One region of the Alteromonas sp. B31-7 genome, then DNA from elsewhere that is predicted to be linked to it. Evidence: predicted binding sites of a transcription regulator. Region 1 holds the regulator's gene; the other holds the start of a gene.

Region 1 (3,451 bases):
AGGATGACTTAACTTATGCAGTGTATCGACTAACTTCGCGTCTGCGGGTACAAGAGGCTCGCGCGATTTTACATTTTCGAACATCTCTACAACCACATCGGTGGCTTGTAATATGATGTCCATAAGCTCTGGTGTTAAGGTTCTTTGACCGTTGCGCATGACGTCAAAAACATTTTCTGCGCCGTGGCAAATTTCAACCAACTCAGTGAGTGATAAAAATCCTGCTCCACCTTTGACAGTATGGTAACCCCGAAAGATTGCATTTAATAAATCTGCATCCTCTGGATTGTTTTCAAGATCAACGAGCTGTTCTTGTAATTGTTCAAGTATCTCCCCGGCCTCAACCAGAAAGTCCTGTAATATATCCTCGTCAACATCAAACGACATGCGCCCGCTCCCCTAAAAACCTAAGCTAGACAAAAGGTCATCAACATCATCTTGGCCAGACACAACGTCATCTCGCGTGTCGGCATCGATAATGGGGCCTTCCGCCTCTACACCATCGATCTTCTTGACCGTTTCGACCGGTGTTTTCGTCTGTTCAGATGTCTCAGGCTCACCAAACATAGTAAGCATGTTTACTAAGCTATCTTCAACTTCCTTAACCAAATCTATAACCCGGCGAATCACTTGCCCGGTCAGGTCCTGATAACCTTGTGCCATTAACACTTCGGTCAGTAACTGTGTAAGTTTAGCTGATTGTTCAGCGCCGTCTTCCAACAATTCGTCTAAATCTGCACATAAAGCTTTGAATTCGCCTAGTTCAATTTGACGGCTCATTAGTTTTTTCCACTCTGGCATCACGCTGCTTATGCGTGAACTTAATAGTTCAGCAATTGGCATGCTGGCCTCAACGGCATCCATAGTGGTATTTGCGGCTTTTTCTGTTTCTTCAATGACATAGGTAAGACGCGATTGCGCATCGGGAATATCATCATTGGCCAAGTTTTTGATGCGATCATCAATTTGGAAGTTGTTTAACGCGTCGTGAAGTTGGCGCGTCAATTTTCCAACCTCGGCGAAGAGCTCAATAGACTCTTTCATTGACGCCGCTTCTAAGATGGCATTAGCTGAAGCAGAATCACCCTCTTCCAAATAGGCAACCAATTGTTTGGCTTCTTCAAGGGTAATAGGAACATTTACTTGTGTTGACATCCAGTAAACCTCATATCTCTGGTGAGCGTCTGGATCAACCTAAACGTTCGAAAATTTTATCGAGCTTCTCTTTTAACGTAGCAGCAGTGAATGGCTTAACAACGTAACCGTTTACACCGGCTTGCGCTGCCGCAACAATCTGCTCTTTTTTCGCTTCTGCTGTTACCATTAACACAGGCAAATGCTTAAGCTTATCGTCAGCGCGAATTGCGCGTAACAGATCGATGCCTTGCATGCCTGGCATGTTCCAATCGGTTACTACAAAATCGAAATCGCCTTGCTGTAGCATAGGTAAGGCGGTACTGCCGTCATCCGCTTCCTGGATATTGGAGAAACCCAAATCTTTAAGCAGGTTTTTTATGATACGTCTCATGGTAGAAAAATCATCAACCACAAGAATTTTCATACTTTTATCCAAAATAGCCTCCGCTGAGGGGTTAATTGTTATTAATATCTATTCTTCGTCAGCTTGCCACGACTTCATTCGTGATTTGAGTTTTAACATGGCCTGACTGTGAATTTGACTGACTCTTGACTCACTCACATCAAGAACTTCACCTATTTCTCTGAGGTTCAGTTCTTCATCATAGTATAAAGACAGCACTATCGCTTCTCGCTCTGGCAAGGTAGTAATCGCATGCGCTAACGCTTTTTGAAACGCACCTTGCATCAAATCCTCTAGGGGCGCGTCGGAACCACGATTTTGCTCGGTAGAAATCACATCTTCCGAAACACCTAAATCCTCAATGCCTACCAACTTGCCTGCATTCACTTCATTCAGCATTTGATGATAGTCTTGCATGCTGACATTTAGCTTAGCAGCAATATCTACATCCCGCGCGTCTCTGCCTGTTTCACTTTCGACTAATGAAATGGCCTCGGTGATGGCACGACCATTTTTATGTACCGAACGTGGTGTCCAATCACCCTTGCGTATTTCATCTAGCATGGCGCCGCGAATACGAATACCGGCAAATGTCTCAAAACTTGCGCCTTTCGAGCCATCGAAATTTCGTGCTGCTTCTAATAAGCCAATCATTCCCGACTGGATAAGATCATCTACCAACACGCTGGCAGGGAGCCGGGCCATCAAGTGATGGGCTATTCGTTTTACTAGTGGAGCGTGACGCTCTACGAGTTGCGACCTATCTGTTTGTTGTTGATAAGCGGCTGCCTTGCTATTCAACGCTGATTTCCTACTGCTTTATCCGACACCAACTGCTCTATAAAGAACTCTAAATGGCCACCTGGTTGCGCGGGAATAGGCCATGACAATGCTTTATTCGCCAACTGACCAATCGCTACCGCTGCGGGCGAGCTTGGGTACGCATCTACAATAGAAGTTTGCTTTCTCACCGCTTTACGGATGTTCTCATCAAAGGGAACTGTCGCCACTAATTCTAAGGCAACATCAAGAAAGCGCCCGGTTACTTTTGATAACTTACTAAATAACTCTTGCCCTTCGCGCACGTCACGCACCATGTTTGCCACAATTTTAAAGCGAAACACACCGTGCTCTCTGTTGAGTATTTTTATCAGCGCGTAAGCGTCGGTCAGTGATGTTGGTTCATCACAAACTACCACCATGATGTCTTGTGAGGCTTTTGAAAAGCTGAGCACCATATCTGAAATACCGGCGGCGGTATCGACAATAAGCACATCAATTTGCGAGCGTAACTCACTGAACGCGCGGATTAACCCGGCATGTTCAGTAGGAGACAACTCAGCCATAGACTGCGTACCTGAAGTGGCTGGCGCAATCTTTATGCCGTGTGGTCCAGTGACTAACACCTCATCTAAGGTGCATTCGCCAGACAGCACATGGGATAAGTTCTTTTCTACCCTAAGCCCAAGCATGACATCAACATTGGCCAAACCTAAGTCTGCATCCAATACCATGACACGCTTTCCTTGCTTTGCCATCGCAATAGCGGTGTTAAGCGTTATATTTGTTTTACCGACGCCACCTTTACCACCGGTGACTGCGATAACCTTGATTAACCGTGATTGCTTCATTTTTCGTAAGCTACTCGCTTGATCGTCAATCATACTGCTCGTGCTGTTCTGATCACATTATTGCTACTAGTATGATTCAAACCATACTTTTTATAAAGCTTTGCCGCAGCAGATACTAAAGATTTTGCTTCAGCAACCTTAATATCTTCTGGTACTTTCTGTCCATCGGTAACATAGCTTACTGGAAGCTGATACTCTACCGCAGCACTAAGCACTTCCCCTAAAGAGTAGCACTCATCTAGCTTCGTGAAGATACACCCATTTAACTCAATGCCATCGT
Region 2 (3,451 bases), 380 kb from region 1:
TAATTCATTGAAAGATTGTTTAACTGAAGCGCAAATATCTGAACTAGGTATCGATCCTACCTGTCGCGCCGAAGTACTTTCATTGAAAGATTTCGCCACCCTCGCCAATGCGGTAACCGCATTGGAACAGAGCGACAATCAACAAGGTTGAAAATGATTGCTGATAACATTGAGGTACGGGTGAAAACCCGTCACCTCCCTGAACATCTACCATCAGACTCTACGCAATTCGCGTTTGCCTATCACATTACCATTATTAACAATAGTAATGAGACGGTACAACTTATTAGCCGTTATTGGCGTATAACAGATGCAAACGGAAAATCTAGCGAAGTACAAGGTGCAGGCGTTATAGGGAAGCAGCCTATTATAGAACCAGGTGAAAGCTTTGATTATACCAGCGGCGCGGTAATAGATACGCCAGTTGGAAATATGCAGGGCTACTATGAAATGGAACAAAGCAATGGCGGCCGCTTTCGTGTTCCCATCGACGTCTTCAGGCTGGCTGTACAAAACATTCTTCATTAATTGAGCAGGCTATGTCAGTAGAAAGAAACTTTATCATTGGCGATATTCAAGGCTGCTATGAGGGGTTGCAACGCCTTCTCGATAAAGTCAGCTTTAACCCTGAACAAGACACCCTTCACGGCGTAGGTGATTTAGTGGCTCGAGGTGAAGACTCTTTATCTACCTTGCGGTTTTTACGTTCACTTGGCCCACGTTTTCACAGTGTATTGGGTAATCATGATCTTCATCTGCTGGCAGTAGCCAACGGCATTAAAAAGCCCAAAAAAGACGATAAGCTCGCCCCTCTTCTGGCCGCCCCAGACTTACCAGAATTACTCGATTGGCTACGCCAGTTCCCTCTTGCTACACAAGTGGGTAAGCAGCATACCCTTGTGCATGCGGGGCTTTATCCTGCTTGGTCGACAGAAAAGCTATTGATGTTAAGCGAAGAGGTGAGTCAGCACTTACAATCTGCTTGCTATGCAGACTTACTTGAAATTATGTATGGAAATACGCCGAGAGTGTGGGAAGACACGCTGTCAGGTACAAAGCGATTACGCTTTATCATAAATGCCTGTACGCGTATGAGGTACTTAAATAAAACGATGCATTTGGAGTTTGAAACAAAAACCCACCCCTCTCAATCTCCAGCATCCCTTGCGCCTTGGTTTACTTTTCCCAACCCCTTTATTCGCGCAGATGAAACCTTGGTATTTGGCCATTGGGCAGCCCTAGCCGGAGACACTAACCATCCACAGTTTGTTGGTTTAGATACGGGGTATGTCTGGGGCAATTCACTCACGATGCTACACATTGAGACAAACCAATTAATATCCGTTGACGCGTAAACTTACTGGTATTACCACTAAAAACGTCTAGGCTCGTATTATCTACTTCAGCAATTAAGCGCGGCTGCCGATACCTTATACATTCGGCAAAAATACCTTTTTTATCCTTAAGTATAAAACAAAACAGGTTTAAGAGTGTATTTCGTGTCTATTGCGGGGTAATATCGTCCCGTATAAAAATAAAAAGCATCAGTCCAGGAGTTCCGATGAAGATTACAGTAGCCACTCGCGTAATCGGGGGATTTGTTGCAATCAGCTTGTTACTGATTGTTATTAGTGTAGTGTCACTATACAACCTCAATTCGATTGGGTCAGCAACCGAAGAAGTTAATGACGTTGCCTTACCCACCGTTGCCGGCAGTAATGCCCTGAAAGCCAGCTTTCTCAATATGGGAAGACTCACCTTTGAGTCGTATATTGAAGAAAATTTAAGTGGCCTGGAAGAAAAGCGCAGCGCGTTTGATAGAAGCCAAAACGACTTTGAGCAAGAGTACAAAAAACTTGCCTCAGCAGTAGCGGACGAGCCCGAATTAAGAAAAACCCTAAATAGTGTTAGGGATGCTTACGATGCCTATGTAAAAAATGTCGAAAACATGTACGTGAATCATCGCAAGTATATGGATTTGAGTAACGAGATTGACGACCGTCTAGGTGATGCAGAAGATAACGCCGATGATGCCTCTACCTACTTGCTCGATTTTTCAGACCTTGATGCGGTGCAATCAAACGCAAATTTACAACGGGCAGCCTCAATTGGTGGCCAGTTAGAAACGTCTTTGCTTTCCCTTTTAACGGTATCGTATGAATACGTTAAAACAGAGACCCTAGTTCGCTCGCAAACGTTGGGTAACGAAGTAAGCTTAGTGGTAGACAAAGTGGCAACCCTGCTAAGCGACATGGTACAAACCGCCGGCGGCCGCGACGACTCAGGTACCCTAGACGAAATCAATGAATTGGTTAACGATGCTTTAAACGCCATTACCGCAAGTGATGGTGTTGTGCAGCTTCACGTGAACCGTTTAGAGCGCCGCAACCAAGCCGAACAAGCGCTGAATGCGTCAGATAAGAATATCTCTGATGGTGTCGTTGCATTAGGTAAATTGTTAACCCTTGCGGACAGTAAAGCGTCGGACATTGAAGATCAGGTTAATTCAGCCATCACAACCGGCAATACCTTTGTTATTGTTGTGGTACTGCTTTCTATTGCGGTGGCCGCAGGTATTGGCTATGTCACCGTTCGCGCGATTACCCGTCCACTTTATCGCGTAAACGAATTACTAACGGTAGCGGCATCAGGCGACTTAACCCATCGCCTTGACGACTCGGCTCAAGACGAATTTGGTTTGCTAGCGCGCAACTGTAATAACCTAATCGACAGCCTGAAATCACTCATATCTGCGATTAACGTACGTGCAGAACAGCTTGCAGCCGCTTCAGAACAAACGTCTGCGGTGACCGCACAAACCACCCACTCCATCCAAGATCAGAAATCTCAAATTGGACAAGTGGCCACAGCAACCACTGAAATGCACTCAACATCGCAGCTGGTGGTACAAAACGCTGAGGATACCCTAAGTCAAATTCGTCACGCTGATGCCGAAGCAGAAAATGTGCGTCAAATATCGTTGGAAAATAAAAACACCATCGAGATTTTGGCTAAAGACGTACAAGACGCCGCTGACGTTATTAATAAGTTACATCAAGACAGTGCAAGCATTGGTGGCATTCTTGATGTTATTCGCGGCGTTGCCGACCAAACCAACCTGTTAGCCCTTAATGCTGCCATTGAGGCTGCACGCGCTGGCGAACAAGGCCGAGGCTTCGCGGTAGTTGCCGATGAAGTGAGAACACTTGCCAGCCGTACGCAGGAGTCGACACAAGAAATCAACGCCATGATTGAAGTGCTGCAAGCCGGCGCTGAGCGCGCGGTATCAGTGATGAACCAAGGTAAAGATCAGACCGTGGCCTGTGTAGCGCAAACTGAAAAAGCCACGCAAGCCCTCGACATCATTTCTGAAGCCGTGCATAAGGCTCACGATGTTAGCTCTCAAATTGAGCAATCAGCGAGAGAGCAAAATACGGTATCGCAAGAAATC

Evidence for each region. The regulator FliA, encoded in region 1, starts transcription of late flagellar genes. The targets are predictions, from matches to a motif close to CTAAAGNTNNNNNNNNNNNNGCCGATA.
Region 2: a site for FliA is predicted at 1,402-1,428, ahead of IUA53_RS16530 (HAMP domain-containing methyl-accepting chemotaxis protein). Genes of this name have one in related genera too.

The regions. Positions count from the first base shown of each region.
Region 1 covers NZ_CP065233.1:3,399,910-3,403,360, forward strand. The annotation lists gene IUA53_RS14750 (chemotaxis protein CheA) at 1-387, opposite strand, end outside; gene IUA53_RS14755 (protein phosphatase CheZ) at 400-1,155, opposite strand; gene cheY (chemotaxis response regulator CheY) at 1,190-1,573, opposite strand; gene IUA53_RS14765 (RNA polymerase sigma factor FliA) at 1,610-2,341, opposite strand; gene IUA53_RS14770 (MinD/ParA family ATP-binding protein) at 2,338-3,204, opposite strand; gene flhF (flagellar biosynthesis protein FlhF) at 3,201-3,451, opposite strand, start outside.
Region 2 covers NZ_CP065233.1:3,777,467-3,780,917, forward strand. The annotation lists gene rsmA (16S rRNA (adenine(1518)-N(6)/adenine(1519)-N(6))-dimethyltransferase RsmA) at 1-151, shown strand, start outside; gene apaG (Co2+/Mg2+ efflux protein ApaG) at 154-528, shown strand; gene IUA53_RS16525 (symmetrical bis(5'-nucleosyl)-tetraphosphatase) at 540-1,355, shown strand; gene IUA53_RS16530 (HAMP domain-containing methyl-accepting chemotaxis protein) at 1,562-3,451, shown strand, end outside.